DNA from 3 places in the Pseudomonas sp. C321 genome. Region 2 is predicted to be linked to each of the others. Evidence: predicted binding sites of a transcription regulator. Region 2 holds the regulator's gene; each other region holds the start of a gene.
What was found. Region 2 encodes FliA, which starts transcription of late flagellar genes. Its sites were predicted from a motif close to CTAAAGTTTNNNNNNNNNNNGCCGNTAA; they were not measured.

Region 1 (10,132 bases), on a different contig from region 2:
TCGAAAAATGGATCGACGAGGCCAAGAGCCTTGGCGCCATCGGCACCGGCCCGTCGGCCCTGCTGACCAACAGTGGTGACCAAAGCTATTCGGACCTGGTCCAGCCATGGATGAACCAGATGGCCCACGACAAGGGCCTGCTGGTGCACGTCTACACTGTCGACGAGCCAGTGGACTTCAAGAAAGTGATGGACGCCGGTGTCGATGGCATCTTCACCAACCGCGCCGCCGAACTGCTCAAGTACTACAATCGCGCGCCGGCTTCGAGCGTGTCGAATCTGCTGGAGGACAATGGTTACTGAGTGGCCCGCCCCAAAAAAAACGAGTGGTCAGGTCACCTGTGGCTGGGGCGTGATTACGGCCTGACCTTCGGCGAGGGCAATGTGCTGATGGCTTATGCCGAGCCAAGGGCGTTGAGGTTTTCATTGACCAGACCGTGGACGATGTCGCGTCGGCGGTCACCCTGATTGCGATTCCATTGAGGCTCATACGGCAACCACCACTCCGCCAGAAAAGACACCGCCACCGCAGCGATAAACACCAAGGGCAACCATCCCGTTGCAGCGTTGTCTACCAACCACAGCGCCCATCCGATAAATCCCGCGCAGAATAAAGGCCCATACACTCAAGCCATCAACTGTTTCATCTGCGTCTCCCATGATTGAGACAGCAGCATGAAGTCGCGCTGCGGTAGCCACAAACGACGCAACCGTCCGGCACAATTAAGGATAAGTTAAGTTGCGCTGGTTAACCTGATCCTACTTAAACAGCTCACCCAGAAGGAACCACACTATGAAAAAGCTGACTACTCTGTTCGCCGCTACCGCCCTGACCCTGACCGCAGGTCTTGCCCAGGCCGATGTCCGCCCTGATCAGATTCCAGGCCTGCTCAAGTCCGGCGCCGTCATGGATTTCGAGAAGCTCAACGCCGCAGCCCTGGCTAAACACCCTGGTGCGACCATTGTCGACACCGAACTGGAAGATAAAGCCGGCCGCCTGATCTATCAGACCGAGCTGCGTGACACCAGCAACGTGAAATGGGACGTGGACCTGGACGCCAAGACCGGCGAAGTCCTGACCAACAAACAAGACACCTGAGTTAAACCCTGAAAACGCCGCGCCACCCTCGGGTCGCGCGGCGTTTTTTATGGGGCAAAAAGCCGCCGACATTGCCACCATTGGCCGAATCAGTGCTGTGCCGGCCATTCTTTAGCTTACCCACCTGCTGATGTGATTGATCACGCGCCCAAGCGTGCGGTCACCTCGTTCAGCTCACCGGACAATCCTCTCAGGTTCTGGCTGGCCGCCTCTGTACGCTGGACGTTATCCAGATTGGCCGTCGCCACCGTGGTGATTTGCGTGATATTGCGCGAGATGTCTTCAGCCACCGAGGTTTGCTCCTCTGCTGCCGTAGCGATCTGACTGTTCATATCACGGATCGCTTCCACCGCCTGGGTGATGTGATTGAGCATGGCGCCGGCCTGGGAGACTTTTTTCACGCTGTCTTCACTGCATGACTGCCCAGTGATAATGGCCTTGGCCGCGTCGATGGCACCGGTTTGCACTGCCTGGATGATCTGGTTGATCTCGATGATCGACGCTGCCGTGCGCTGTGCCAGGCTGCGTACTTCATCGGCAACCACGGCGAAGCCACGTCCGGCCTCGCCGGCCCGTGCAGCCTCAATCGCCGCGTTGAGTGCCAGCAGGTTAGTCTGTTCGGCAATCGCGCGAATCACCTCCAGCACCTTACCGATGCGTACGCTATCGGTTTCCAGACGACGAATGATCGTGCCGGTGTTGAGGATCTCTTCACGCATCTGGCCGATGGTGGCAATCGTTACCTTCATCACTTCACCGCCCTCACGGGCCGAATGGTCCGCCTCATCAGCGGCCCGCGAAGCACTGGCGGCATGACGGGCAACTTCCTGGGCGGTGGCAGACATTTCGGTCATGGCCGTGGCCACCTGGTCCGTACGGTTGAATTGCTCCTGGGTGCCTGTGGCCATTAGCCCGGCAATCGAACTCAACTCGCCACTGGCACTCACCAGGTCCGTGGCACTGCGCTGCAAGCGACTGAAGGTCTCGGCCAGAAAATCACGCAAGGTGTTGGCGGCATCGGCAAGGCGCCCCAGTTCGTCTTGGCGGCTGATGGCCACACGCTCGGCAAAACGTCCGTGGCTCAGTTGCGCCACATAGTCGATCAACCCACGGATCGGCAAAATCAGGTTTCGGTTAATCAGCCACAAACTGAACAAGCCGATCAGCGCTCCTGACAATAGCATCACGGCCAGCCCGATCATCACGGTGCGGTCGGCATAGGCGCTGATCATCAGCGATTGCTGCGCACCCTGTTCATGCAACTCGCTGACCAGCGCGCTCATCTGCTCACTGACCATGCGGTCCACGCCCTTGACCGCGTTATCGCCTGCCGCGGAGTCCGCCCCGGCAGCCAAGTAGGCATCACGGCCCTTCTGGTAAGCAGCCATTAGCACGCTGTGCTCCCGGCGCAAGGTTTCAATACGGCCACTCAAGGCTTGATCGCTTTTGGTCTGCGCCACCAGGCGACCCAGAATACCTTGCACATCCCGTTGCCGAGCCTGGAACTGGCCCCAGTACTTCTCCATGTCCTGGGGTTGTTTACCCCGCAGCAGGACGTTTTTCCATTCCTGGACCTGCACTTTGAATTGCAGGTTCGCCTCATCAATCAGTTGTGAAGTCAGCAGAGGCCCCTCCAGCAAACTGCGATAACTCTGCACACCGCTGGAGAGAAAATGAAAACACGTCAAGGCGATCAATAGCATCGCCAGAAGGCTGCCACCGAGTAACGACAAGATCTGTGCTCTCAAAGACTTTCGCAAAAAATTCATAGGGGAAAAGCCTCGAAACAAGGGAAGTTGTGTATCCACACCGCAACATCCCTGTCATCGAAAGCACCGCGGATACACATAAGTGCTTATGCCTTGAATCGGCCGCTCCAGACACTTCTTGAGGCTATTGGGTCGGTAGTTAAAAAGGTGTTCAAAAGTACCTCTTCACATTCCGACAGTTGGATGACTAAACGGTAACAAAATTGTCAAAAACCCTTGCCATGATGCGCTCAAGCGAACCTGTGAAATCTCCTACAGGCGCCTCCTCTGTGAGCCTCCATGAACCACAGCATCGACCATGGCCATCAGGATTCGGATCTGTTTGGCCTGCTTTACGGTTTCCGTTTCAGGCCGGGTGAAAAAGCCGAGCAGATCGATTCGGCTGCTGCTCTGAAAGCCTTGCAGCAGCCCACTGATCCCGACGAATTCCTTTGGCTGCACCTGAACCTGGCCCACGCGGCGTGCGAACGCTGGATGCAGGCGCATCTGGAGTTGCCGGAAGAGTTTTTCGAGGCCTTGCACGAAGGTTCACGCTCCACTCGCATCGAGCATGTGGACTCGGCTTTGCTGGCGGTGGTCAACGATGTGGTGTTCAACTTCAGCAGCATGATGTCTTCGGACATCTCCACCCTGTGGGTCTGCGCCCGTAGCCGATTGCTGATCAGCGCACGCCTGCAACCGCTGCACTCGGTGGACAAGCTGCGCTCCTCGGTCAAGGCCGGCGAACGCTTTCGATCGCCCCTGGAATTGCTCGTGCATTTGCTGCGGGACCAGGGCGAAGTGCTGACGCAGATCGTGCGCAAGACCAGTATCAGTGTCGACCAGATCGAGGATCAGCTGTTGTCCTCACGCCTGTCCACCAACCGCTCGGAACTGGGAGCCATGCGCCGGGTACTGGTGCGCCTGCAACGCCTGCTGGCGCTGGAGCCGGGTTCGTTGCTGCGTTTGCTCAACCGCCCGCCGCAATGGCTACAGAAAGAAGACGTGAAGGAGCTGCGCAAATCCACCGAGGAATTTGCACTGATCATCAACGACCTGATGGCCCTGGGGGAGCGGATCAAACTGTTGCAGGAGGAGATCGCCGCCAACCTCAACGAACAGAGCAACCGCACCCTGTTCACCCTGACCGTGGTCACGGTACTGGCGCTGCCGATCAATATCATTGCCGGGTTCTTTGGCATGAACGTCGGTGGCGTACCGCTTTCCCAGGACCCCGAGGGCTTCTGGATTCTGGTGGCGCTGGTGGCAACGTTTACCTTGATTGCCGGTCGTTGGGCGTTTCGCAAGCGCAAGGATTATTGAGCCCCTCTGCCTTGAAAATAAGGGCGCAATGCTCCTCGTAACCGTCGAGCCCCAGCGAGGCTCGACAATTGCTACAGCCGGTCATGCCAGAGGCTGATTTATGGACCAGCGGCACACTCAATCCTCTAAAGACTGACTTACCGCAGTACCCCTGTAATATTCTGCAATGATCATGGGCGGCATCCTTCCTCACTGGATGCCCCTGCATGGCCACCCCTTCCCTGACCGCATCCACACGGGCTCACGCAGCCGATTCAAAACCCCAGTTGGACCAAAAGCCCAGCCTGTTGACGGTGATCACTTTCTTCACCGTCCTCGCCATGGGCCTGCTGTTCACCGCCTACAGCCTGATGCGCGACATGCACGAACTGGGCACGGTGGTGACTACCTGGATGCCATTCCTGCTGCTGGGTGTGGCGCTGCTGATCGCTCTGGGCTTCGAGTTCGTCAATGGTTTCCATGACACTGCCAACGCCGTGGCGACGGTGATCTACACCAACTCGTTGCCGCCACATTTTGCCGTCGTGTGGTCGGGATTCTTCAATTTTCTCGGGGTGCTGATGTCCAGTGGCGCAGTGGCGTTCGCCATCATTGCCTTGCTGCCGGTGGAGTTGATTTTGCAGGTCGGTTCATCCGCCGGTTTCGCCATGATCTTCGCCCTGCTGATCGCGGCGATCCTGTGGAACCTCGGCACCTGGTGGCTGGGCCTGCCGGCGTCTTCGTCCCATACCCTGATCGGTTCGATTATCGGCGTCGGCGTGGCCAATGCCCTGATGCACGGACGTGACGGCACCAGCGGCGTGGATTGGAGCCAGGCATTCAAAATCGGCTATGCGTTGCTGCTGTCACCGCTGATCGGCTTCGTCTTCGCGGCACTGCTATTGCTGGCACTGCGCGCGTTTGTGAAAAACCGCTCGTTGTACAAGGCACCCAAGGGCAACACCCCGCCGCCGTGGTGGATTCGCGGCATGCTGATCGCCACCTGCACCGGCGTCTCTTTCGCCCACGGCTCCAACGACGGACAGAAAGGCATGGGCCTGATCATGCTGATCCTGGTGGGTACGTTGCCGATGGCCTACGCGCTGAACCGCACCATGCCGGCCGATCAGTCGCTGCAATTTGCCGCAGTAGCCCAAGTCACCCAGCAAGCCTTGGTGAAAAGCGCACCGCAACCGGCCCCAGCCGACCCGCGTCCGACCCTGTCGGCCTACGTACGCACCAAGGAAGCAACGCCAGAATTGATCCCCGCCCTCGCCGCCCTGGCCGGGCATATTGGTGAAGAAGTGAAAGGCTATGGCTCGTTGGCCAAGGTGCCCGCCGAGGCCATGGGCAACGTGCGCAATGACATGTACCTGACCAGCGAAACCATTCGCCTGATAGATAAGGGCAAGGTCGGTAATTTCGACGCCGACACCCAAGGCAAGCTGCAACTGTTCAAGCAACAGATCGACAACGCCACCCGTTTTATTCCGCTGTGGGTGAAAATTTCCGTGGCCATTGCCCTCGGGCTTGGGACCATGGTCGGTTGGAAGCGCATCGTGGTAACGGTGGGCGAGAAGATCGGCAAAACCCACATGACGTACGCCCAGGGCGCTTCGGCGGAGATGGTAGCGATGCTGACCATTGGCGCGGCGGACATGTTTGGCTTGCCGGTGTCCACCACCCACGTGCTGTCCTCGGGCGTGGCCGGGACCATGGTCGCCAACGGCGGCGGCTTGCAGATGAAGACCATCCGCAACCTGCTGATGGCCTGGGTGCTGACCTTGCCGGCGGCGATTGTGTTGTCGGGGAGTTTGTACTGGTTATTCACCCAATTGTTCTGAGTTGTGGCGAGGGGCTTGCCCTAATTGCTCGCTGACGGCAGCAACTGGATCACCCGTCAGCGGATCGAAGCTTCGGGCGTGATGTTCCTGTAATACCAGCGGTGCAAACGTCAGTGCTGTCTTACACAGTGAGCGCCCGACGTTGCATCAGTTTCTCGCGCAGCACGTCATACCCCCAGTGGTATACGTAGGTGTACGGCAGGAAGAACAGCAGCACGCCGATGTCGAGGATGAACGCCTGCAACAGGCTGATATTCAGCCACCAGGCAATCAACGGGACACAGCCAATCACCAGGCCGCCTTCAAACAGCAAGGCGTGCAGCACACGGGTCCAACCGCCGCTGGCCAGTTGCAGGCGCACCTTGAGACGGTCGAACAGGCTGTTGAAAACGATGTTCCAACTCAGCGCCATCAGGCTGATCGCCAGGGTCACCATGCCCATTTCCAGGGCCGGTTTATCCATGATCCATGCCAGCAGCGGTGTGCAGATCGACAAGGCCAGGATCTCGAAACCGATGGCCTGGAAAACGCGTTCAGTAATTGACTTGGTAGGGTTCATGACCCGGCTCCATGAGTGACAACGGTTGCCATAATTACCCCTCAGACCGATACTTCATAACCAATAACCATCGATCAAGGCGATAGAGCGTGGCCTCTCATGAAGTGTTGCAGGCGTTTGTCCAGGCGGCGACCCAAGGTTCGTTTTCAGCGGCGGCGCGCAAGCTTGGCAAGAGCCAGTCCACCGTCAGCGCGGCGGTGGCGAGCCTGGAAATTGACCTGAACGTGATGCTGTTTGATCGCAGCAGCCGCAAACCCAGCCTCACCCCGGCTGGCCATGTCTTGCTGCAACGGGCCGAACAGGTGCTGGAGGCCAGCAGCCGCCTGGAACTGGCGGCCAGTCAGCTGTCCCAGGGGCTGGAACCCAGGCTCAGTATCGCCATGTCCGATACTTACCAGTCGCAGCGTTTTGAAACCGCCATCATCGCTTTTGCAGAACGTTACCCCGACCTGGAGCTGGAATGGCTGATCGCCGAATGCGATGACCTGATCGATCTGGTGCAAAGCGGCCGGGCGCAGATTGCCTTTATCGAACAGCAGAAGGTTTATCCGCCGGATCTGACCAGTTCCCCGGTGGAAGAACGCACGGAAATCGCCTTGTTCGTTTCACCCCAACATGTGCTGGCCAGCCTTGAGGTCGTCGATCAGCAGACCTTGCAGCAACACCGCGAGCTACGCCTGGCGAGCATCGTCAACCCTTATGACAACCGCGCCACAGGCCGGGTGTGGTCGGCGGCCAGTTACCTGATGCTGATGGAAATGGCACAGCTTGGTTTCGGCTGGGCGCCGCTGCCACGCTGGCTGGTGGAGCGTTTCGGCAACGATAGCCTGCAGGAACTCAACGTGCGCGGCTGGCCGCGTTTGGTGGCGGTGGATGCGCTGTGGTCACGCCAACGTCCACCTGGGCCAGCCGGGAGTTGGATGCTGGAAAAGATACTGGAGTAATCCCGGATAGCGACGCGCCAGCCAGCGTTAAGCGAGCGTGCTCGCGTCTACAGGTGATCATCCATGTTCAGTTGCATCAGGCGCCGGCGATCGTCTTCCACGTCTTCAGCGCTCCAATCGACCTCTTCCAGCTCTTCAGCCTGGGCCAGCAGCAGCGTCTGGGACGCGGCGAACCGTGCCTGTCGACGCAAGCGGTCAATCGCCTTGAAGCGCCCGGTAGACACCAGCCAGGCGCGAGGATTTTCTGGTACACCGTCCTGCTGCCAGCGCTCGACGGCGACGAAGAACGCCTCGTGCAAGGCTTCTTCGGCGAGGTCGAAATCGCCCAGCAAGCGAATCAGCGTGGCAAGGATGCGCCGCGATTCACTGCGGTATACCGCTTCAACCTGGGCCTGGACTGTCAATCGACCATGCCCTCAGTGACCAATGTCACCAGCCTATCCAGGCTCTGGCCCCAGCCCTCATGAAAGCCCATGGCTTCGTGGGCCTGCTTGTCGGCCTCGGTCCAGTGCATGGCCCGAGCGGTGTAGAGGGTTTTACCGTCGACTTCTTCGAGGGTCACTTCGGCGGTCATGAACGGCTTGCTCGACGGAATCCAGCCTGGAGTGAAGGCATCGGTGAACACCAACCGCCGTGGCGCAACGATCTCCAGGAATACGCCCTGGGTCGGGTACTCGGTGCCATCCGGGGCGCGCATCAGGGTGCGAAACAGCCCACCGACCCACAGGTTCATTTCGCACTCGGGGGTGGTCATGCCATGGGGCCCCCACCATTGTTGCAACAATGCAGGTTCCGTCCAGGCGCGAAACACCCGGCGGCGTGGCGCGTCGATCAAGCGGCTGATGGATAACTCGAATTGGGCGGGCTGTACACCCGCCTGGGGTTGAGTGCTCATGGGTAAATCTCCTGAGTTTTATGATTGTTTTGTTCAGAGATTCAATTCACGCACAGGGCGTACTTCCACGCTGCCGACCCGCGCCGCCGGAATGCCCCCGGCGAGCTGGATCGCTTCATTCAGGTCCCTGGCGTCGATAAGGTAAAAGCCCGCCAGTTGCTCCTTGGTTTCGGCAAACGGCCCGTCGGTGATCGACAACTTGCCGTTGCGCATACGCACGGTGGTGGCTGTCGTGACCGACTCCAGCGCCTCGGCGGCAATCATCCGCCCGCTGCCTTGCACCGATTCGGCATAGGCCTGGCATTCGGGATCATTCGGGCTTTCAGGCAAGCTGTGAAGCAACTGCTCGTCGCTGTAGACCAGGCATAGGTACTTCATAAAATTCTCCGTTTTCGGACTATCAACTATGGCTGCAGATGAGCGGGTCGGCTGAATTCCCGACGATCAGGGTTTGAGCTCAAACAAGCCCGCGCCGGTTGCCATGTCAAAGGGTGTCGACCAGTGTTCATGGCGGTGCTCCTTTTATGGGGAAAAACACGGAAGACACCCTTAGTCGAGTGGGCATTCGGCAAATCGACAAGTCGGCGAAAAATAATTGCGCTCACGGCAAACCCGCTAGAATCCGCGCTTCTTTGTAGGATTTCGGATGCCCTGCCGATGGAAACCCGCCTCGTCGCCTATGAGACGCTGAACGCTGTGCAGCAACAGCAACTGAGCGCCCTTGAAGTCCATCCCGAGCAACTGCCGTATTCCGGCGACATCTACTGCGCGCTGAACACGCTGCTGGTCAACCCCTGCCCAGGCATTAAAGGCTTCGCGCTGTTGGCCGACGAAATTCCCGTCGCCTTCCTGTTGCTCAAACGCCCGCCCTGCCTGCCCCATTGGGCCGACGAACACAGCGCTACCCTGCATGCTCTGCAAGTCGACCGTAGCCAGCAAGGCCGGGGGTTTGGCAAAGCCTGCCTGCAGGCGTTGCCCGCCGCTGCGCAATTGGCGTGGCCGCAGATCAAGGCCCTGGAGTTGTCGGTGGACAATGACAATGTGGCGGCGATGGGGCTGTATTTGCAGCAGGGTTGGGTAGATAGCGGTGAGGCTTACAAAGGACGAATTGGCTATGAGCGCCGGCTGGCGTGGGTGTTTGCTCAGGAGTAAACGCCCGACTACTCCGACTCGGGCGCCCCCAAAGGCTTCAAGAAGTAAACCACTCGTTCGGTTTCAGCGAAGCCCAGAGATTGATGCATGGCGTGGCTCCCTTGGTTATCCAGCAGCGCATCCGAGGCCAGTTCCGTGCAGCCCATTTCCCTGGCCCACTGTTCGACAGCCACCACCAATTGCCGGGCCACCCCGTTACCACGGCTGGCTGGCACTACGTACAAACCTTCGAGAAAGGCCACCGGTGAGGTGCTGGTACCGTTGACGTAATCACGCCGGATCGACGCCTCGGTAAAACCGAGGGCGTTGCCGCTGTCATCGTTGAAAGTCAGCACAAGATAGCGGTCTGGAGCGCTCAACAGAGTGTGCATTTCATGCTCATTGCCTGGTTCCGAATCCGAACCCGGCCACAGGGCAACGCGCAGAGCCTGCCAGCCAGCGAAGTCGAGCAAAGTACAGTGCCTGATCATCAAAGGGCCACTCGAGAGAAAACGGCCAAAGAGGATAAATCATCTTTGGCCACGGTTTCAGGCCTTTGCTTCAACCGGCAACCAAATCTCCACGGTGCCAGTACCTTTATCTGCATTGAA
Region 2 (10,132 bases):
CAACTGCGTTGCGCACCAAGTGGACCAGCGGGTCGGCCAGGGCCTCGACAAGGTTTTTGTCGAGGTCGGTTTCTTCGCCCACCAGTTCCAGGTTGATCTCTTTCTTCAACTGCCGAGCCAAGTCGCGAACCAGGCGCGGGAAGCGGCCGAAGACTTTCTTGATCGGCTGCATCCGGGTCTTCATGACGGCGGTTTGCAGGTCAGCGGTGACCACGTCGAGGTTCGATACAGCCTTTTGCATGGCTTCATCGCCGCTGTTAAGCCCCAGGCGCACCAGACGGTTACGCACCAGCACCAGCTCGCCGACCATGTTCATGATGTCGTCCAGCCGTGCGGTATCAACCCGTACGGTGGTTTCGGCTTCACTGACGGGTTGCTTGTCCGGGGTGGGGGCAGCAGGTGCTCGCGCTGGGGCCGGGGCAGGCACAGGTTTCGCAGCCACTGGCGCAGCGGCCTTGGCGGCAACCGGAGCCGGTGTGGCAACAGCGGCCGTGGCCGTGGCAGCAGCGGCAGGTGCGACGTCGGAGAACTTGCCCTTGCCATGCAGGTCATCGAGCAGGGATTCGAACTCGTGATCAGAGATCAGGCCATCGGCAGCGGGTGCGGCTGGCGCAGCAGCCGCAGCGACTGCCGGCAGCGCTTCAGCGGCAAACGAGCCCTTGCCATGCAACTGATCCAGCAATGCTTCGAATTCGTCGTCGGTGATTTCATTGCTGGCAGGTGCAGCCGCTTTCACTGGAGCGGGCGTCGCCGCCACGGCGTCGGGGGCAAACTGGCCCTTGCCATGCAACTGGTCGAGCAACGACTCGAACTCGTCGTCGGTAATGTCTTCGGTAGTCGGCACCATTGTTGGTGTCGCGGCTACCGGAGCCTCAGCCTGGGCCTTGACGGCATTGAGCGAGTCCAGCAGTTGTTCAAATTCGCTGTCAGTGACATCACCCTCAGGCTCGGCCACAGGTTCAGCCACCGGTGCAGGTGCAGGTGCATTGGCAGCCGGTTCTGCCAGGCGCGCCAGAGCGGCCAGCAGTTGCGGGGTGGCGGCAGTGATCGGTGCACGTTCGCGCACTTCACTGAACATGCCGTTGACCGCGTCCAATGCTTCCAGAATCACGTCCATCAATTCCGAGTCGACGTGCCGCTCACCCTTGCGCAGGATGTCGAACACGTTCTCGGCGATGTGACAGCACTCCACCAGCTCATGGAGCTGGAGGAAGCCGGCGCCCCCTTTTACAGTGTGAAAACCGCGAAAAATTGCATTGAGCAGGTTCGCATCATCCGGTCGGCTTTCCAGCTCAACCAGTTGCTCGGACAGTTGCTCCAAAATTTCGCCGGCCTCTACAAGAAAATCCTGAAGGATTTCTTCATCGGCGCCGAAGCTCATGTACGTGTGCTCCTAAAATCCAAGACTGGACAGCAAATCGTCTACGTCATCTTGCCCTGACATAACGTCTTCACGTTTATCGGCATGAATCTGCGGACCTTCACCCTTGGCGAGGTGTTTTTGTGGATCTTTTTCCGAGAGGATCGCTTCGCGGTCATGTTCAATACCGGCAAAACGATCCACCTGCCCGGCCATAAGCACCAGTTTGAGCAAATTGCTTTCCACTTCAGTGACCAGTTGGGTCACTCGTTTGATCACCTGGCCGGTGAGGTCCTGGTAATCCTGGGCCAGCAGAATGTCGTTGAGGTTGCTGGAAACCGTGCGGTTTTCCTGCTCACTGCGCGACAGAAACCCTTCGACCCGACGCGCCAGCTCACGAAATTCTTCGGCGCCCACTTCCCGGCGCATGAAACGGCCCCAGTCGGTGCCCAGCGCCTTGGCTTCATTGGACATGCCGTTGACCAGAGGCGTGGCGTTTTCCACCAGATCCATGGTGCGGTTCGCCGCCGCCTCAGTCAGCCTGACCACATAGGACAGGCGTTCGGTGGCATCGGTGATTTGCGAGATTTCTTCGGCCTGGGGCATGTGCGGGTCAATCTGAAAATTGACGATTGCACTGTGCAACTCACGGGTGAGTTTGCCCACTTCCTGATACAGGCCGCGATCACGGGTCTGGTTAAGCTCATGGATCAACTGCACCGCATCGCCGAACCGGCCTTTTTCAAGGCTTTCGACCAACTGGTGAGCATGTTTTTTCAGGGTCGATTCGAAATCGGCCTGCGATGATTCGTTATGCTCCATAGCTCCCCCGTGGCGACATCAATGGTTGATGCGTTCGAAGATTTTTTCGATCTTCTCTTTCAAGGCCAATGCGGTGAATGGCTTGACCACGTAGCCGTTGACCCCGGCCTGGGCGGCTTCGATGATCTGTTCACGCTTGGCTTCGGCGGTCACCATCAGCACGGGAAGGCTGCGCAGTTTTTCATCAGCGCGCACATGACGCAGCAAATCGATACCGGTCATGCCCGGCATGTTCCAGTCGGTTACCAGAAAGTCGATGCTCCCGCTGTTGAGGATCGGAATCGCTGTAATGCCGTCATCCGCCTCGACCGTGTTAGTGAACCCAAGGTCACGCAACAGGTTTTTTATGATCCGCCGCATCGTTGAGAAGTCATCAACGATGAGGATTTTCATGTTCTTGTCCAATTCGACCTCCAAGCAGTCTTAAACGCGTCCAGCACCTGGCGCGCCATTTCAATCAACAGGCGTTACACAAAAAGGACTGCTGGGGTACACCATGGGCTAACCCGCCCACACCAAGAGCATGGACGGTGTCGTTCGCAGTGTCCCCACACTGCCTGTCAGCGCGCTCGCCACTCTCCCAAACGCCCCCGCAAGCGGGCCGCGCACTGGCTGTGTAACTGGCTGACCCGCGATTCGCTGACCCCCAGGACCTCACCGATTTCCTTGAGGTTCAGCTCTTCGTCGTAGTACAGCGCCAACACTAGTCGCTCACGCTCCGGCAAATTGGCAATCGCGTCCGCCAGTGCGCCCTGGAAGCGTTCATCTTCCAGATCGCGCGACGGTTCAAGATGAGCACTCGCGCCGTCCTCATGCAGCCCTTCATGTTCGCCGTCCTGCAACAGGTCGTCGAAACTGAACAAGCGACTGCCCAAGGTATCGTTCAAAATCCCGTAGTAATCGTCGAGACTCAATTGGAGTTCGGCCGCAACTTCGTGATCTTTAGCGTCACGACCGGTTTTTGCTTCAATTGAGCGAATTGCGTCACTTACCATGCGGGTATTGCGGTGGACCGAACGCGGCGCCCAATCACCTTTACGCACTTCGTCGAGCATCGCGCCACGGATACGGATACCCGCATACGTCTCGAAACTCGCACCCTTGCTCGCGTCATATTTGGTCGACACTTCGAGCAAGCCGATCATGCCTGCCTGGATCAGGTCTTCGACCTGGACGCTGGCGGGCAAGCGTGCCAGCAAGTGGTAGGCAATGCGCTTGACCAAGGGCGCATAGCGCTCAATCAATTCGCCTTGGCTATCACGAGCCGAACTTTTGTAAAGGTTATAGCCGCTGGCTGTCATAACACCGGTCCTGCGCTCGTCTGATGCACCAATCGCTCGACGAAAAACTCCAGATGCCCCCGGGGATTGGCGGGCAACGGCCAAGTATCGACCTTCTGAGCAATAGCCTTGAACGCCAGTGCGCACTTCGAACGAGGGAATGCTTCATAGACTGCACGCTGCTTTTGCACAGCCTTGCGCACACACTCGTCATAGGGAACTGCGCCAACATATTGTAAGGCGACATCGAGGAAGCGATCCGTGACCTTGGTCAACTTGGCGAACAGGTTGCGTCCTTCCTGCGGGCTTTGGGCCATATTGGCCAGCACGCGAAAGCGGTTCATGCCGTAGTCGCGGTTAAGCAGTTTGATCAGGGCGTAGGCGTCGGTGATCGAGGTGGGCTCGTCGCAGACCACCAGCAACACTTCTTGCGCTGCGCGCACAAAGCTGACCACGGACTCACCAATCCCGGCGGCGGTGTCGATCACCAGCACGTCGAGGTTGTCGCCAATATCGCTGAAGGCCTGAATCAGGCCCGCATGCTGCGCCGGGCTCAGATGCACCATACTCTGGGTGCCAGAGGCAGCCGGCACGATGCGAACCCCGCCGGGGCCCTGCAACAGCACGTCGCGCAGCTCACAGCGGCCTTCGATGACATCGGCCAATGTATGTTTGGGCGTCAGTCCCAGCAGAACGTCAACGTTCGCCAGTCCCAGGTCGGCATCCAGCAGCATGACGCGGCGGCCAAGCTCTGCCAGGGCCAGGGACAAATTCACTGACACGTTAGTTTTCCCGACGCCACCTTTGCCGCCGGTCACCGCGATCACCTGTACGGGATGCATGCTGCCCATTTTATTTCTTTACCTTGTCTTGCTTAGACGCAGGCTACATGAGGTGGTCGCGCGAACTACTGGCAGACCATCGATGTAGGTACTTTTTTGCACTGTCGTTTTAAAATTGAAGGCCATGTTGCCCTCAGCCGACCCGTTTGGCCGGACTGTGGTAGAGATCCGCGAACATGTCAGCCATCGCTTCCTCACTGGGTTCTTCCTGCATTTGCACGCTGACAGCACGGCTGACCAACTGATGACGGCGCGGCAGATGTAAATCATCCGGAATCCGCGGCCCGTCGGTCAGGTAGGCGACCGGTAATTCATGACTAATTGCCAAACTCAGCACCTCGCCCAGACTCGCCGTTTCGTCGAGTTTAGTCAGGATGCAGCCCGCCAGCCCACAACGCTTGTAACTGTGATACGCAGCGGTGAGAACCTGTTTTTGGCTGGTTGTTGCAAGCACCAGATAATTTTTTGACTTGATCCCGCGCCCAGCCAGGCTTTCCAGCTGCATGCGCAGGGCCGGATCGCTGGCTTGCAGGCCAGCGGTGTCGATCAACACCACACGTTTGCGCAGCAGCGGATCGAGGGCGTTGGCCAGCGACTGGCCTGGATCGACATGGGTCACCGGCACGTTGAGGATGCGGCCCAGGGTCTTGAGCTGTTCCTGGGCGCCAATGCGGTAGCTGTCCATGCTCACCAGCGCGATGTTCTGCGCGCCGTACTTGAGCACGTATCGGGCTGCCAGCTTGGCCAGGGTGGTGGTCTTGCCCATGCCGGCAGGGCCGACCATGGCAATCACGCCACCCTCTTCCAGGGGTTCGATTTCCGGGGTAGCAATCATCCGCGCCAGATGGGCCAGCAACATGCGCCAAGCCTGGCGAGGCTCTTCAATTTCGGTGGTCAGCGCCAACAGATCGCGGGACAACGGGCCGGACAGGCCGATGCGTTGCAGGCGGCGCCAGAGGTTGGCCTGTTGCGGTTTGCTGCCCTGCAATTGGTTCCACGCCAACGAGCCAAGCTGCACTTCCAGCAGCTCACGCAGGCCGTTGAGTTCAAAACGCATCGAGTCGAACACACGCTGATCGACCGGGGCGGCCTGTGCGGGCGCCGCAGGACGTGGTGGCTCGACAAAGGTCGGCTCCACCAGCGGCTCGGAGGCAGTCAGCGGCAGGCCGGCGAACAACTGGCGATTGGTGGTGGCGTCGCTGTCGCCGCGCATGCTCAATTCGGCCTGGGCCGAGACAATGCGCGAGGCAGTCTTGCGCAGCTCGTCTTCCAGTTCCATGTTCGGTACGCGCGGCGCCAGCGCCGAGGGTTGGTAATCCAGGGCAGCCGTCAGCTCGACACCGCCGGCAATGCGACGGTTACCGATAATCGCGGCGTCGGCGCCCAGCTCATCACGAACCAGTTTCATGGCCTGACGCATATCGGCGGCGAAAAAACGCTTCACTTGCATAACCCACTACCTCAGCCGTTGGGGCCTACTGTCGCGACGATAGTCACTTGCTTATTGTCAGGAATTTCCTGATAAGCCAAAACGTGCAAATTCGGTACTGCCAGGCGTCCAAACCGCGACAACATCGCCCGAACGGGGCCTGCCACCAGCAGAATCACCGGCTGGCCCTGCATTTCCTGGCGCTGTGCGGCGTCGATCAACGAACGCTGCAGCTTTTCAGCCATGCTTGGCTCCAGCAGAACGCCCTCTTCCTGGCCTTGCCCTGCCTTCTGAATACTATTGAGCAATATTTGTTCCAACCTTGGTTCCAAGGTGATCACAGGTAGCTCGGAGTCAAGCCCTACAATGCTTTGGACGATGGCGCGGGACAATCCGACGCGCACCGCGGCAACCAGTGCGGCAGTATCTTGACTCTTGGCGGCATTGTTGGCGACGGCTTCGGCAATGCTGCGAATGTCCCGAACGGGCACCTGTTCGGCCAACAGCGCTTGCAGCACCTTGAGCAGTTGCGACAGCGACAGTATTCCCGGCACCAGCTCTTCAGCCAGTTTCGGCGAGGCTTTGGCCAGTAACTGCATGAGTTGCTGGACTTCTTCGTGGCCAATCAGCTCGTGGGAGTGCTTGTAGAGAATCTGGTTAAGGTGGGTGGCGACCACCGTGCTGGCATCCACCACGGTGTAGCCCAGGGACTGCGCCTGGTTGCGCTGACTGGCTTCGATCCACACGGCCTCCAGGCCAAAAGCCGGATCTTTGGCGGTTATGCCGCTGAGGGTACCGAAGACCTGGCCGGGGTTGATCGCCAACTCCCGGTCCGGGTAGATTTCGGCTTCTGCCAGGGTCACGCCCATCAAGGTCAGGCGGTAGGCGCTGGGGGCCAGGTCGAGGTTGTCACGAATGTGCACCGTGGGCATCAGAAAGCCCAGGTCCTGGGACAGCTTCTTGCGCACGCCCTTGATCCGCGCCAGCAATTGCCCGCCCTGGTTACGGTCCACCAGGGGAATCAGGCGGTAGCCCACTTCCAGGCCAATCATGTCGATAGGCGTCACGTCGTCCCAACCCAGCTCCTTGGTTTCCTGGGCACGGGACGGCGATGGCAGCAATTCCTGCTGACGTGCAACTTCTTGCAGCGCCTGGACCTTGACCCCGCTCTGCTTTTTCCAGAACAGGTAGGCCGCGCCCCCCGCGAGGGCTGCCATGGAAAGAAAGGACACATGGGGCATGCCAGGCACAATACCCATCACCGCCATGATGCCGGCCGCCACCGCCAGAGCCTTGGGCGAGGAGAACATCTGCCGATTGATCTGCTTGCCCATGTCTTCGGAGCCCGAAGCACGGGTCACCATGATCGCGGCAGCGGTGGATAACAGCAGTGATGGCAATTGCGCCACCAAACCGTCACCGATGGTCAGCAAGGCGTAGACCCTGCCGGCGTCGCCGAAGGTCATGCCATGCTGGAAGATACCAACCGCCATACCGCCGATCAGGTTGATAAACAGAATCAGCAGGCCGGCGATGGCGTCACCGCGCACGAACTTGCTGGCGCCGTCCATGGAGCCGTAGAACTCGGCTTCCTGGGCCACTTCAAGGCGGCGGTTCTTGGCCTGGTTCTGGTCGATCAGGCCGGCGTTGAGGTCGGCGTCGATAGCCATTTGCTTGCCGGGCATGGCGTCGAGGGTGAAGCGCGCGCTCACCTCGGAAATCCGCCCGGCGCCCTTGGTCACTACCACGAAGTTGATGATCATCAGGATCGAGAACACCACGATACCGACCACGTAGTTACCGCCGATCACTACCTCGCCGAAGGCCTGGATCACCTTGCCCGCAGCGGCGTGGCCGTCCTGACCGTGAAGCATGACCACCCGCGTGGAGGCCACGTTGAGCGCCAGCCTCAGCAAGGTGGCGACCAGCAAAATAGTGGGGAAAACCGCGAAATCCAAGGGCCGCAGGGCGTAGACGCAAACCAGCAGCACGACGATGGACAGGGCAATGTTGAAGGTAAAGAACACGTCGAGCAGGAACGGCGGCATTGGCAACATCATCATTGCCAGCATGACCAACAGCAACAACGGTACGCCCAGATTGCCTCGTGAAAGGTCTGTCAGCGTGCCTCGGGCATTGTTGAGCATTTGAGAACGATCCACCGGCATTCCTCGTTTCCTTGAAGCAAACTTTTGACGCCAGAAGGCGACGTGAAGGCGTCATTGCAAGAAGCCTTCCAACTTTTGCTTGAAGGAGCAGATCGTTCTCTCGCCCGATGAGGTTCAAGACGGTATCTACGACGGGGGGCCTGACTTAGAAAGGGTCATTGCAGGCAACAGAAGCCTCAAGAATCGCGGCGCAAATCCGGTGGGATCGGCAGATCCTTGAGGGGGTCTGGGCGCTTGCCCTTGCCCGCGCGGTATTGGCGGATCTGATAGACGTAAGCCAATACTTGGGCCACGGCCAGATAAAGACCGGCAGGAATTTCGTGGTCCAGGTCGGTGGAGTAGAAAATCGACCGGGCAAGTTCCGGCGATTCCAGCAGCAGGATGTCGTTGGCCACGGCGATTTCGCGGATTTTCAGGGCGGTAAAGTCGCTGCCCTTGGCCAGCAGCATCGGTGCGCCGCCCTTCTCCGGGTCGTACTTGAGGGCCACGGCGTAGTGAGTCGGGTTGGTGATGACCACATCAGCATCGGGAACCGACGACATCATCTTGCGCTGGGACATCTCGCGCTGCAGTTGGCGAATGCGCTGTTTCACTTCCGGCCGGCCTTCCTGGTCCTTGTGCTCGTCGCGCACCTCCTGCTTGGTCATCAGCAGTTTCTTGTGGCTTTCCCACAACTGTACCGGGACGTCGACGGCGGCGATCAACAACAGGCCGAGGGCCATCCACAGTGAACTCCAGCCCACCACCTGGACGCTGTGGATGATTGCCAACTCCAGCGGTTCATGGGCGATGCGCTGCAGATCGTCGATATCCGCTGACAACACCGCCAGAGCCACAAACAAAATAATGAAGAACTTGGCCAGGGCCTTGAGCAACTCAATCAGCGCCTTGGCCGAAAACATCCGCTTGATCCCGGCACCGGGGTTCATCCGGCTGAATTTGGGCGCCAGGCTGCCGGCGGCAAACAGCCAACCACCGAGGGAGATCGGCCCAATGATTGCTGCCAGCAGCAACGTGACCAGCACCGGCTGCATCGCCAGGATGGCAATTTTCCCCGAGTGCAGCAGGTAGATACCCATGGAGCGCTGATCCAGCAGCACCTCGCGAGGCAAGGAGAAGTTCAGGCGCATCAACTCCATCAGGTCAATCGCCAGGCCGCCACCGTAGATCAGCAGGCCACCGGCACCGGCAAGCATCACCGCGAGGGTATTGAGCTCTTTGGAGCGGGCAATCTCGCCCTTTTCCCTGGAGTCCTTTTTTCGTTTGTCCGTGGGGTCTTCTGTCTTGTCCTGACCACTCTCGCTCTCGGCCATGGCTCAGCGCGCCCGTGCCAGATCACGTAAAAACTGCAAGGCGTCACTGGCCAGCGGTTGATACTGATTGAGAATGTCGGCCATGCCGACCCAGAAAATCCCCATGCCCAGCACCAGGGTCAGGGGGAAACCGATGGAGAAGATGTTCAACTGCGGCGCCGCCCGGGTCATCACGCCAAAGGCGATGTTGACCACCAGCAGCGCGGTGATCGCCGGCAGCACCAACAGCAAGGCGGCGCCCAGCACCCAACTGAGGCGACCCACCAGCTCCCAGAAATGACTGACCACCAGCCCCTCACCCACCGGCAAGGTGGTGAAACTTTCGGTGAGCACTTCGAATACCACCAGGTGGCCGTTCATGGCCAAAAACAGCAAGGTCACCAGCATGGTCAGAAATTGCCCGATTACCGCCACCGACACACCGTTGGTGGGGTCGACCATGGAAGCGAAGCCCATGCCCATCTGGATCGAGATCACTTGCCCGGCGATCACAAAGGCCTGGAAAAACAGTTGCAGGGAAAAACCCAGCAGCGCGCCGATCAGGATCTGCTCGGCAATCAGCAGCAACGCACTCAGGTCTAGGGCATTGACGGTGGGCATCGGCGGCAAGCCAGGGACAAGCACCACTGCGATCGCTACCGCAAAAAACAGGCGCACTCGCGTTGGAACCAGGGTAGTACCGAACACCGGCATGGTCATCAGCACTGCGGCGATGCGAAACAGCGGCAGCATGAATGAGGCCACCCAGGTGCCGATCTGCGCGTTGGTCAACTCCAGTAGCGGGCTCATCAGCCGATCAGCTGCGGAATACTGCCATACAGCTGCAGGATGTATTCCATGAAGGTTTGCACCAGCCAGGGACCTGCGACGATCAGGGTGACCAGCATCACCAGCAGACGCGGGAGGAAGCTCAAGGTT
Region 3 (10,132 bases), on a different contig from region 2:
GAAGGCGAAGGGCAAATCCGCGCACTGGTGACGGTAGCGGGCAATCCGGTGTTGTCCACACCCAACGGGCGGCAACTGGAGCAGGCCTTGGATGGTCTTGAGTTCATGGTCAGCGTCGACCTTTATATCAACGAAACCACGCGCTATGCCGACCTGATCCTGCCGTCCACCTCGGCCCTGGAAAACGATCATTACGACACCACTTTCAATATGTTCGCGGTGCGCAATGTCACGCGGTTCAATCGCGCGATTTTGCCCAAGCCCGAGGGCGCGCTGCACGATTGGGAAATCTTTGTGGGCTTGGCCCAGGCGTTTGCAGCGAAAACCGGCAACGTACTCAAGCCGACCATGGCGCCAGCGCAGATGATTGACTTCGGCCTGAGGGCCGGTGCCTACGGTGATGCTTCCAGCCACAAGTTGTCGGTAGCGGCGTTGGCCGATCATCCCCATGGCCTTGACCTGGGGCCGCTGAAAGCCAACCTGGCTGCTCGACTGAAAACTGCCAATCTGCGGGTGCAGGCGGCGCCAGCGGTTATTCTCGCGGACCTGGTGCGCTTTGCCGCGCAGCCACTGCCTGCGGTTGATGAGTTACTGCTGATTGGTCGTCGTCATGTGCGCAGTAATAATTCGTGGATGCATAACTACCATCGCTTGGTGAAGGGCAAGCCTAGGCATCAGTTGCTGATGCATCCCGATGACCTTGCCAGCCGTCAGTTGAGTGACGGTCAGCGGGTTCGCGTGAGTTCGCGCATTGGCATGATTGAAGTGGAAGTAGTGTCCAGCCTGGACATGATGGCGGGTGTGGTCAGCCTGCCCCACGGTTGGGGTCATGGTCGCCCCGGCGTACAGATGACCATCGCCAGCGGGCAGCCAGGGGCGAGCGCTAATGACCTGACGGATGAGCGGCAGTTGGATGAGTTGTCGGGCAATGCGGCGTTGAACGGCGTGCCGGTGCAGGTGGTTGCGGCGTGACAGTGGAGGGGGTGGTGACTTGTCCGTCGGGGAGTCCGAGCACCACGCCAGGCTTTGCGTTACAATGCGCCACCGTGCCGACCCGTGAGTCGCAAAGTTCCAGCCGAGGTGCTCCATGGATATCATCGAAACGATTAAAGAGCAGATTGCCAGCAACACGGTTCTGCTTTACATGAAAGGCTCGCCGAATGCCCCCCAGTGTGGCTTTTCCGCGAAGGCCGCCCAGTCCGTGATGGCTTGCGGTGAGAAGTTTGCTTACGTGGATATCCTGCAGAACCCGGAAATCCGCGCCAACCTGCCGAAGTACGCCAACTGGCCAACCTTCCCGCAGCTGTGGGTCGGCGGTGAGCTGGTCGGCGGTAGCGATATCATGACCGAGATGGCGGCTGACGGTTCGTTGCAGACCACTATCAAGGCGGCTGTTGAAGCGGCTGCTGCAAACAAGACCGAAGCCTGATTTGTTTTAGGTGCCGGCAATAAAAAGCCCCGCTTCTCGATAAGAGAGCGGGGCTTTTTAGTGGCTAACTTGTAGGAGCGAGCTTGCTCGCGAAGAACTTATAGGCGCCGCGAAACACCAGATTCGCTGCGTTATCGTTAACGCTCTTCGCGAGCAAGCTCGCTCCTTGGGTTATTCACCCATCTGCGATTGCAGATAATTCTCGATCGTTACTTTGTCGATCAGGCCGACTTGGGTTTCCAGCCAGTCGATGTGCTCTTCCTGGTCTTCAAGGATATCTTCCAGCAACTCGCGGCTGCCGAAGTCGCCCTTGGTTTCGCAATGAGCGATGGCAGCCTTCAGGTTGGTGTGGCTCTTGCGCTCGAAGTTCAGATCACAGGTAATCATTTCCTGGGAGTGCTCACCGATGTGCAGCTTGCCCAGGTCCTGGACGTTCGGCAGGCCTTCCAGGAACAGGATGCGCTTGATCAGCTTGTCCGCGTCCTTCATGGCCTGGATCGATTCTTTGTACTCGTGCTTGCCCAGCTTTTCCAGGCCCCAATCTTCATACATGCGCGCATGCAGGAAGTACTGATTGATCGCGACCAGTTCATTGGCAAGGATTTTGTTGAGATGCTGGATGACTGTAACGTCGCCTTTCATGATGGGGTTCTGCCCTGTATTCGCTGTATATAGGCAGGAGTTTGAGTGGCGCAATGATTACTGTCAAACCTAAGGTATTGAATAATATATGAAAATTAATCGGAATAAGAATGTTTTTGTTCCGCGTCTTGACGGTAACTGATTGAATTGCGGGCATAAAAAAACCGGACACTAAGTCCGGTTCTTTAAAACACGCCAATTATGCGTGTGTAAATTCTGCAGAGTAGGGGATCGCAGCCTGGGCGCTTTGCAGCTTCGTCAGGGTTTCCCGTACCACTTGCTTGGCCAGGCAGGCACATTTGCCGCATTGGCTGGCAACGCCGGTGGTTTCACGCACTTCTTTGTAGCTGCAGCAACCTTCGTAGATTGCTTCGCGGATTTGTCCGTCGGTGACGCCAGTGCAGAGGCAGACATACATAAGGGAGAACCATCGCGGGTTTGAGGCTTAAGTGCGATGGATCTTAATGTTAACGAGAATGATTGTCAAAGTAGTTTCTGTCAGCTCCTGGCTAGAGCGCTCCCTTACCGATGAACGGTTTGTGCGCAGGGCGTTTTGCCATCATTCGGCCCGCGCAGGGGATTTGAAAAATCCACTAAGGACAGCTCAAAGTGGCCGTGTATGATGGTCGGTCTTCACGAAGTGTGATCGCGTCACAGCCCTGTCGTTTACCCAAGGCAGACTGGGCCGGGTCCTTTTTTACTTCAATCATGCTTTTATCAGCACTGCATCAGGAGATATCCAATGAGCGTACTCGTCGGCAAACTAGCCCCGGATTTCGATGTACCTGCCGTCCTCGGCAATGGCGAAATCGTTGACAGCTACAAGCTGTCTGAAGCCATCAAAGGCAAATACGGCCTGGTGTTCTTCTACCCGCTGGACTTCACCTTCGTCTGCCCATCGGAGCTGATCGCTCTGGATCACCGCATGGACGATTTCAAGGCGCGTAATGTTGAAGTGGTAGCCGTTTCCATCGACTCCCATTTCACCCACAACGCCTGGCGTAACACTGCCATCAATGATGGCGGCATCGGCAAAGTCAAATACACCATGGCTGCCGACATGAAGCACGACATCGCCAAGGCCTACGACGTTGAGTCCGAAGGCGGCGTAGCGTTCCGTGGTGCGTTCCTGATCGACGACAAGGGCGTTGTCCGCTCGCAGATCATCAACGACCTGCCGCTAGGCCGTAACATGGAAGAGCTGATCCGCCTAGTTGACGCGCTGCAATTTCACGAAGAGCACGGTGAAGTCTGCCCTGCCAACTGGAAAAAAGGCGACAAGGGCATGAACGCTTCGCCAGAAGGCGTTGCGGCTTACCTGACCGAGAACGCTAGCAAGCTGTAATCGCCACGTTAGCGGCAAAAAAAACCGGCCTGAGAAGGCCGGTTTTTTTATGCGCAGGATTTAACCTCAGTCGTTGAAGTCTTCCCAGCCACCCATCTGTTTCCAGCGGTTGACGATGCCGCAGAACAGGTCGGCGGTCTTCTCGGTGTCGTAGCGGGCCGAGTGGGCTTCACGGCCGTCGAAGTCGATACCGGCGGCCTGGCAGGCTTTTGCCAGCACGGTTTGGCCATAGGCCAGACCTGCCAACGTCGCGGTGTCGAAACTGGAGAACGGATGAAACGGGTTGCGTTTCATGTCCAGGCGCGTCACGGCGGCGTTGAGGAAGCCCAAGTCGAAGCTGCTGTTGTGGCCTACGAGGATGGCGCGTTTGCAGCCATTGGCCTTCAAGGCCTTGCGCACACCGCGAAAAATGTCGGTCAGCGCGGTTTCTTCGCTGACGGCCATGCGCAGTGGATGATCGAGCTTGATCCCAGTGAACTCCAGGGCGGCCGCCTCGATGTTGGCGCCTTCGAACGGTTCGACGCGAAAGAAGTGGGTGTGTTCCGGAAACACGAAACCCTGTTCATCCATGCCGATGGTGACGGCAGCAATTTCCAGCAAGGCGTCGGTGGCGCAGTTGAAGCCGCCGGTTTCTACATCAATGACCACTGGCAGGTAGCCACGGAAACGCTCGGCCATCGGGTGACGGGAACCGCCACCACCGTGTTCCTGGTCGTCGTCGAAATGGTCTTCACTCACGGGTGTTCCTCCAGCAGGCGCCAGCGCAGTGTTTCACCGGCGCGCAGCGGGATTACGGTCAGCTCGCCAAATGGCAGGCTGGTTGGGGCGGTCCAGTCTTCACGAACCAGGGTAATGCGGTCGGTATTCGCCGGCAGCCCGTAGAAGCGCGGGCCATTGAGGCTGGCGAAACCTTCAAGCTTGTCCAGGGCGTTGCGTTGCTCGAACGCCTCGGCGTACAGCTCGATTGCGGCATAGGCGGTGTAGCAGCCGGCACAACCACACGCAGCTTCCTTGGCGTGCTGGGCGTGGGGCGCGGAATCTGTGCCGAGGAAGAACTTCTCGCTGCCACTGGTGGCGGCATCGAGCAGTGCGACCTGATGGGTGTTTCGCTTGAGGATCGGCAGGCAGTAGAAGTGCGGCCGAATCCCGCCCACCAGCATGTGGTTGCGGTTGTACAGCAAGTGATGCGCAGTGATGGTCGCGCCGACGTTGGCCGAGGCCTCGGTGACGAACTGCACGGCATCAGCAGTGGTGATGTGTTCGAACACGACTTTAAGGGTCGGGAACAGCTCGACCACGCGACGCATATGCTCGTCGATAAAGATCTTCTCGCGATCGAATACGTCGACATCGCCACGGGTGACTTCGCCGTGGATCAGCAACGGCATGCCGACCTCTGCCATGGCTTCGATAGCCGGCAGGATCTTATCTATGCTGGTCACGCCAGAATCTGAGTTGGTGGTTGCGCCGGCCGGGTACAGCTTGGCGGCGTGGACAAAGCCGCTGGCCTTGGCCTCGCGAATTTCTTCGGGCTGGGTACGGTCGGTCAGGTACAGCACCATCAACGGTTCGAAGCGGCTACCGGCCGGTCGTGCAGCGAGAATGCGCTGGCGATAGGCGTCGGCTTCCGCGGCGTTACGCACCGGAGGTACCAGGTTAGGCATGATGATGGCGCGGCCAAACGTGCGCGCTACATCGGCCACGGTTTGGGGCAACGCTGCACCATCGCGAAGATGAATATGCCAGTCGTCGGGACGCAGCAGGGTCAGGCGGTCGGACATTGGGGATTCCAGGCGGGTCAATCTGGTGGGAATGCTACCGGAAAAGACTCTTGCAGGCACTCGCTATCAAGTTTTGCAGGATGCGACCGATATCCCTGGGTATGCCTTAACGATGTATGACGCCTTGATGTGTTGTAGAAACCAATGGAGCCTCCCGTGCGCCAGCATTATCTAGCCCTGCTCAGTGTGTTCGCCAGCTTGCCCGCGATGGCCCTCACGTTCCAGACCCGTCTGGAGAATATTGAGTGGAAGGTAGAAGGCGACAAATTCGAGTGTCGCTTGAGCCAGCCGATCAGCGATTTTGGTTCTGGCGAGTTCGTGCGCCGTGCGGGCGAGCAGGCAACATTTCGCCTGAAAGCCTATAACGGCTCTCTGGGTGCAGGTTCCGCGACACTATTGGCGGCAGCAGCGCCGTGGCAGCCGGGGCGCGGTGATATCAATCTGGGAGCAGTGCGTGCCGGTAGCGGTGATGTGCTGTTCAACAGCTCCCAGGCCCAGGCCGGGCGTTTATTCAATGGCTTGCTCGATGGCCGCAGCCCGACGGTGCGCCACTACGGCCGCGATGGGGGTTACTCCGAAATACGTCTATTGCCGGCGAAGTTCAACAAGGCCTACAGCGACTATCAGTTGTGTACCGCGAAATTGCTGCCGATGAATTTCGAGCAGGTTAAACAGGCCGAGGTAGGTTTTCCCGGTGGTGGCATCGACCTGGACGCCGCTGCCAAGGCCAAGCTGTTGGTGATGCTGGAATTCATCAAGGCCGATCCGACCGTCAATCATATCGAGTTGGACGGCCACTCGGACAACAGCGGCAATCGCCTGGCCAATCGTGACCTTTCAAGGCGTCGCGGCCTGGCGGTGATGGACTTTCTCAAGGCCAACGGCATCCCTGAATCGCAGATTGTCTTGCGTTTTCACGGCGAACGTTACCCGCTGGCACCGAACACCAATCCAGGCAACCGGGCGAAGAATCGCCGTGTCAATATTCATCTGGAGCGGGTGCCGGCCCCCGAGAAGCCTACGCCCCAGGCGAAGGCCCCGAGTAGCGCCGCCTCCACCTCCTGAGGTGCGGCTATTCGTCGCCCGCCCGACAGAATCTGTCGCTTTATCTTCATTTGCTGTCGCGCCCCTGTAAATTCACGGTTTTGATCGGTAGAATCGACGCCTTTCCGTAAAACCCGTGGAGTGATGGCATGGCCGACGTAAACAAGGTCGTTCTCGCGTATTCCGGCGGCCTGGACACTTCGGTGATCCTCAAGTGGCTGCAGGATACTTATAACTGTGAAGTGGTGACCTTCACCGCTGACCTGGGTCAGGGCGAAGAGGTCGAACCTGCACGTGCCAAGGCGCAAGCCATGGGCGTGAAAGAGATCTACATTGACGACCTGCGCGAAGAGTTCGTCCGCGATTTCGTCTTCCCGATGTTTCGCGCCAACACCGTCTACGAAGGCGAGTACCTGCTGGGTACCTCCATTGCACGTCCGCTGATTGCCAAGCGCCTGATCGAAATCGCCAACGAAACCGGTGCTGATGCCATTTCCCATGGCGCCACCGGCAAGGGCAACGACCAGGTGCGTTTCGAACTGGGCGCCTATGCGTTGAAGCCTGGTGTGAAAGTGATTGCCCCTTGGCGCGAATGGGACCTGCTGTCTCGTGAAAAGCTGATGGATTACGCTGAAAAGCACAACATTCCGATCGAGCGCCACGGCAAGAAGAAGTCCCCGTACTCGATGGACGCCAACTTGCTGCACATCTCCTATGAAGGCGGCGTGCTGGAAGACACCTGGACCGAGCACGAAGAAGACATGTGGAAATGGACCGTCTCCCCGGAGAACGCGCCTGACACTGCACAGTACCTGGAGCTGACCTACCGCAACGGCGACATCGTCGCGCTGGACGGCGTCGAAATGACCCCGGCCACCGTATTGGCGACCTTGAACCGTATCGGTGGCGAGCACGGTATTGGCCGTCTGGACATCGTCGAGAACCGTTACGTGGGCATGAAGTCCCGTGGTTGCTACGAAACCCCGGGCGGCACCATCATGCTGCGTGCTCACCGCGCCATTGAGTCCATCACCCTGGACCGTGAAGTCGCTCACCTCAAAGACGAGTTGATGCCCAAGTACGCCAGCCTGATCTACACCGGCTACTGGTGGAGCCCTGAGCGTCTGATGCTGCAACAGATGATCGACGCTTCCCAGGCCCACGTGAGCGGTGTTGTGCGCCTGAAACTGTACAAGGGCAACGTCATCGTCACCGGGCGCAAGTCGGACGAGTCGCTGTTCGATGCCAACATCGCTACTTTTGAAGAAGATGGCGGTGCCTACAACCAGGCGGACGCGGCCGGCTTCATCAAGCTCAATGCACTGCGCATGCGCATTGCGGCCAACAAGGGCCGTAAGTTGTTCTGAAATATCTGAGCTGTTGTGAAAAGGCCCCTTGTTTAAGGGGCCTTTTTTTTACTGGAAATTATGGGGAGCCCGAACTTTTTTTATAGTGTTTTATTGAGGGAGGGGAGCCAGCGCGTCGCATCGGTTTAATTTTTTAAACGCTGGTTTGGCAACTCTGTTTATGTGTCGCTACGTTTAATTTGCCTGGCTTGCTGTAGGGGATGTTGAGGCGTTGAAGTTTAGATATCTTCCTTGTGGTGTCGGAAGGATTAATCGGTGTGTGGTATTGGCTTACACGTCAGATTTACAGGAGTATTAACGGCTAACTTCTCTTGAGAGCGTTTACAACGTTAATACTCTGCGCGTCAGCAGCGTAAGGTTAAAGGCAAGCAAGGGGCATTGCCTGGGGCTCGTGTGCGGTATATTTACGCTGAGCCCCTTTGTGTAGGAGTGTTTCACTCAAAATATGTTTGCCTGCGGAATATTCTGAAAGGTCAAGTAACATGCGATACACCCTTGCTGACGTTTTTTTGTAGGCTAAATCCTATCTCCTTGTGGGGTGGGTCTCTGATTGCTGTTGCTTGGGGGGGCGAGCTATGCCAAGGACGAAACGACTAGGCTATTGTGCTGGCTCTAAATAACTCGAACAGCGAAATTGGACTTGCCCATGAATAAAGTGCTGATCGTGGATGATCATCCCGTCATTCGTCTTGCTGTACGTATGCTAATGGAACGTCATGGTTACGAGGTCGTCGCCGAGACCGACAACGGTGTCGATGCTTTACAACTTGCCCGCGAACATATGCCTGACATCGTCATACTTGATATTGGTATTCCCAAACTTGATGGTCTGGAAGTTATTTGCAGATTGTCCTCCACTAAACAAACTCAGCCCTTCAAGGTGCTGGTGCTGACATCTCAGGCCCCAGGACACTTCTCCATGCGTTGCATGCAGGCAGGCGCTGCGGGTTACGTGTGTAAACAGCAGGATCTGACCGAGCTCTTGAGCGCTATCAAGGCCGTGCTGTCTGGCTACAGCTATTTCCCCAACCAGGCACTCAACTCCGTGCGATCCACGTTGGGTAACGCCAGTGAGGCGCAGATGGTCGAGCGTCTTTCCGGGCGGGAAATGATGGTGCTGCAGCAACTGGCCCGGGGCAAGACCAACAAGGAGATCGCCGATGGAGTGTTCCTGAGTAACAAAACCGTGAGTACCTACAAAACGCGCTTGTTAATGAAGCTCAATGCGCGGTCCCTGGTTGACCTGATCGAGTTGGCTCAACGCAACGGTCTGGTCTAGCAGAAGCAAAGCCTCGGGCCTGAAATGGGCAGAAAAAAGCCTCCGCAAGGGAGGCTTCTGCTCATGACCTGTCGTAATCAGAGATCGAAGTCGTAATCAGCCAGTTGCTTTCGCAAGCGTCGCTCTTCCAATAGGTTATCGATGGTGCGGCGTTTGCTCAGATTGGTCTTGGCCACCTCTACCGGCGCCTCCGTTGCCTCATCAGATTCCGCGGCAACAAAGTCGTCTTCTGCATCCAGTTGTTCCTTGCCAGTGCTCATAAGGTTAACTCCAGGCTAAGACTGCCGTTGGCGCTCCTTATAACGATAAACGTCGACCGGGTAAAAAAGATTTTTTCAATCGACTGATCAATAAAAGCAATAGTTACTCAATCGTCGGAAGTCTTTTCCTTGTATTCGCACAGATCTTCGATACGGCAGCTGCCGCAGCGGGGCTTGCGGGCTTGGCAGACATAGCGCCCATGGAGAATCAGCCAGTGGTGGGAATCGAGCAAGTAAGGCTTGGGTATAAACCTCATCAGCTGTTTCTCTACCTCCACCACATTCTTTCCGGGTGCCAACCCGGTGCGGTTGCTGACGCGGAAGATATGGGTGTCCACCGCCATAGTCAGCTGGCGAAACGCCGTGTTGAGCACAACGTTGGCGGTCTTGCGTCCCACTCCTGGCAGGGCTTCGAGGGCTTCGCGGGTTTGCGGCACTTCACTGGCGTGAAGCTCCACCAGCATGCGGCAGGTCTCTATGACGTTTTTCGCCTTGCTGTTGTACAGACCGATGGTCTTGATGTACTCGGACAATCCTTCAACACCAAGGGCGTAGATTGCTGCCGGGGTGTTAGCCACTGGAAATAATTTGGCGGTGGCCTTATTGACGCCGACATCCGTTGACTGCGCCGACAAAATCACGGCAATCAGCAACTCGAACGGCGAGGAGTAGGCCAGTTCGGTTTTCGGTTCTGGATTGTCTTCGTGAAATCGACGAAAAATTTCCAGGCGTTTTGCGGCATTCATGGGGCGAGCGGTTCCTTGCAAACGGTCAATGTGGTTTTGAGTGTTGGGCCCAGGCCTGCCACCCGGCGAGCAGCAATCCGAGCAGGATAAACCCTCCCGGTGCGAGTGTGGCGAAGGAGCTGCCACCCAATAAAGGGCGTAATAGGCCCAGGGCTGCCAGCAGCAGGCCAAATATGCCGAACAGTTGAAGGCGCGCCTTGACCTGGTCGGTCTGGAAAAAGCCGGTGGACTCAAGCAGC

Region 1: the regulator FliA is predicted to act here: its motif matches at 2,963-2,990, upstream of ACZRJ6_RS01810 (methyl-accepting chemotaxis protein).
Region 3: the regulator FliA is predicted to act here: its motif matches at 5,263-5,290, upstream of ACZRJ6_RS03170 (flagellar protein MotY).

What each region holds. Positions count from the first base shown of each region.
Region 1 is NZ_JBUZRB010000001.1:390,733-400,864, forward strand. Features, by position in the region: gene ACZRJ6_RS01795 (glycerophosphodiester phosphodiesterase) at 1-302, shown strand, start outside; partial or broken gene ACZRJ6_RS01800 (sterol desaturase family protein) at 404-625, opposite strand; gene ACZRJ6_RS01805 (PepSY domain-containing protein) at 793-1,098, shown strand; gene ACZRJ6_RS01810 (methyl-accepting chemotaxis protein) at 1,239-2,867, opposite strand; gene ACZRJ6_RS01815 (transporter) at 3,147-4,169, shown strand; gene ACZRJ6_RS01820 (inorganic phosphate transporter) at 4,376-5,992, shown strand; gene ACZRJ6_RS01825 (multidrug/biocide efflux PACE transporter) at 6,114-6,551, opposite strand; gene ACZRJ6_RS01830 (LysR family transcriptional regulator) at 6,641-7,495, shown strand; partial or broken gene ACZRJ6_RS01835 (sigma factor) at 7,570-7,899, opposite strand; gene ACZRJ6_RS01840 (SRPBCC family protein) at 7,896-8,390, opposite strand; gene ACZRJ6_RS01845 (YciI family protein) at 8,424-8,768, opposite strand; gene ACZRJ6_RS01850 (GNAT family N-acetyltransferase) at 9,048-9,542, shown strand; gene aac(6') (aminoglycoside 6'-N-acetyltransferase) at 9,551-10,012, opposite strand; gene ACZRJ6_RS01860 (GyrI-like domain-containing protein) at 10,070-10,132, opposite strand, start outside.
Region 2 is NZ_JBUZRB010000007.1:245,187-255,318, forward strand. Features, by position in the region: gene ACZRJ6_RS21225 (chemotaxis protein CheA) at 1-1,381, opposite strand, end outside; gene ACZRJ6_RS21230 (protein phosphatase CheZ) at 1,394-2,182, opposite strand; gene ACZRJ6_RS21235 (chemotaxis response regulator CheY) at 2,201-2,575, opposite strand; gene fliA (RNA polymerase sigma factor FliA) at 2,743-3,483, opposite strand; gene fleN (flagellar synthesis regulator FleN) at 3,480-4,313, opposite strand; gene flhF (flagellar biosynthesis protein FlhF) at 4,438-5,754, opposite strand; gene flhA (flagellar biosynthesis protein FlhA) at 5,766-7,901, opposite strand; gene flhB (flagellar biosynthesis protein FlhB) at 8,078-9,214, opposite strand; gene fliR (flagellar biosynthetic protein FliR) at 9,218-10,003, opposite strand; gene fliQ (flagellar biosynthesis protein FliQ) at 10,003-10,132, opposite strand, start outside.
Region 3 is NZ_JBUZRB010000001.1:661,320-671,451, reverse strand. Features, by position in the region: gene ACZRJ6_RS03205 (molybdopterin oxidoreductase family protein) at 1-972, shown strand, start outside; gene grxD (Grx4 family monothiol glutaredoxin) at 1,088-1,429, shown strand; gene bfr (bacterioferritin) at 1,601-2,071, opposite strand; gene ACZRJ6_RS03190 (bacterioferritin-associated ferredoxin) at 2,271-2,489, opposite strand; gene ACZRJ6_RS03185 (peroxiredoxin) at 2,814-3,416, shown strand; gene rnt (ribonuclease T) at 3,483-4,154, opposite strand; gene pyrC (dihydroorotase) at 4,151-5,197, opposite strand; gene ACZRJ6_RS03170 (flagellar protein MotY) at 5,354-6,262, shown strand; gene ACZRJ6_RS03165 (argininosuccinate synthase) at 6,391-7,608, shown strand; gene ACZRJ6_RS03160 (response regulator) at 8,255-8,887, shown strand; gene ACZRJ6_RS03155 (PA3496 family putative envelope integrity protein) at 8,965-9,147, opposite strand; gene nth (endonuclease III) at 9,255-9,893, opposite strand; gene ACZRJ6_RS03145 (Rnf-Nqr domain containing protein) at 9,919-10,132, opposite strand, start outside.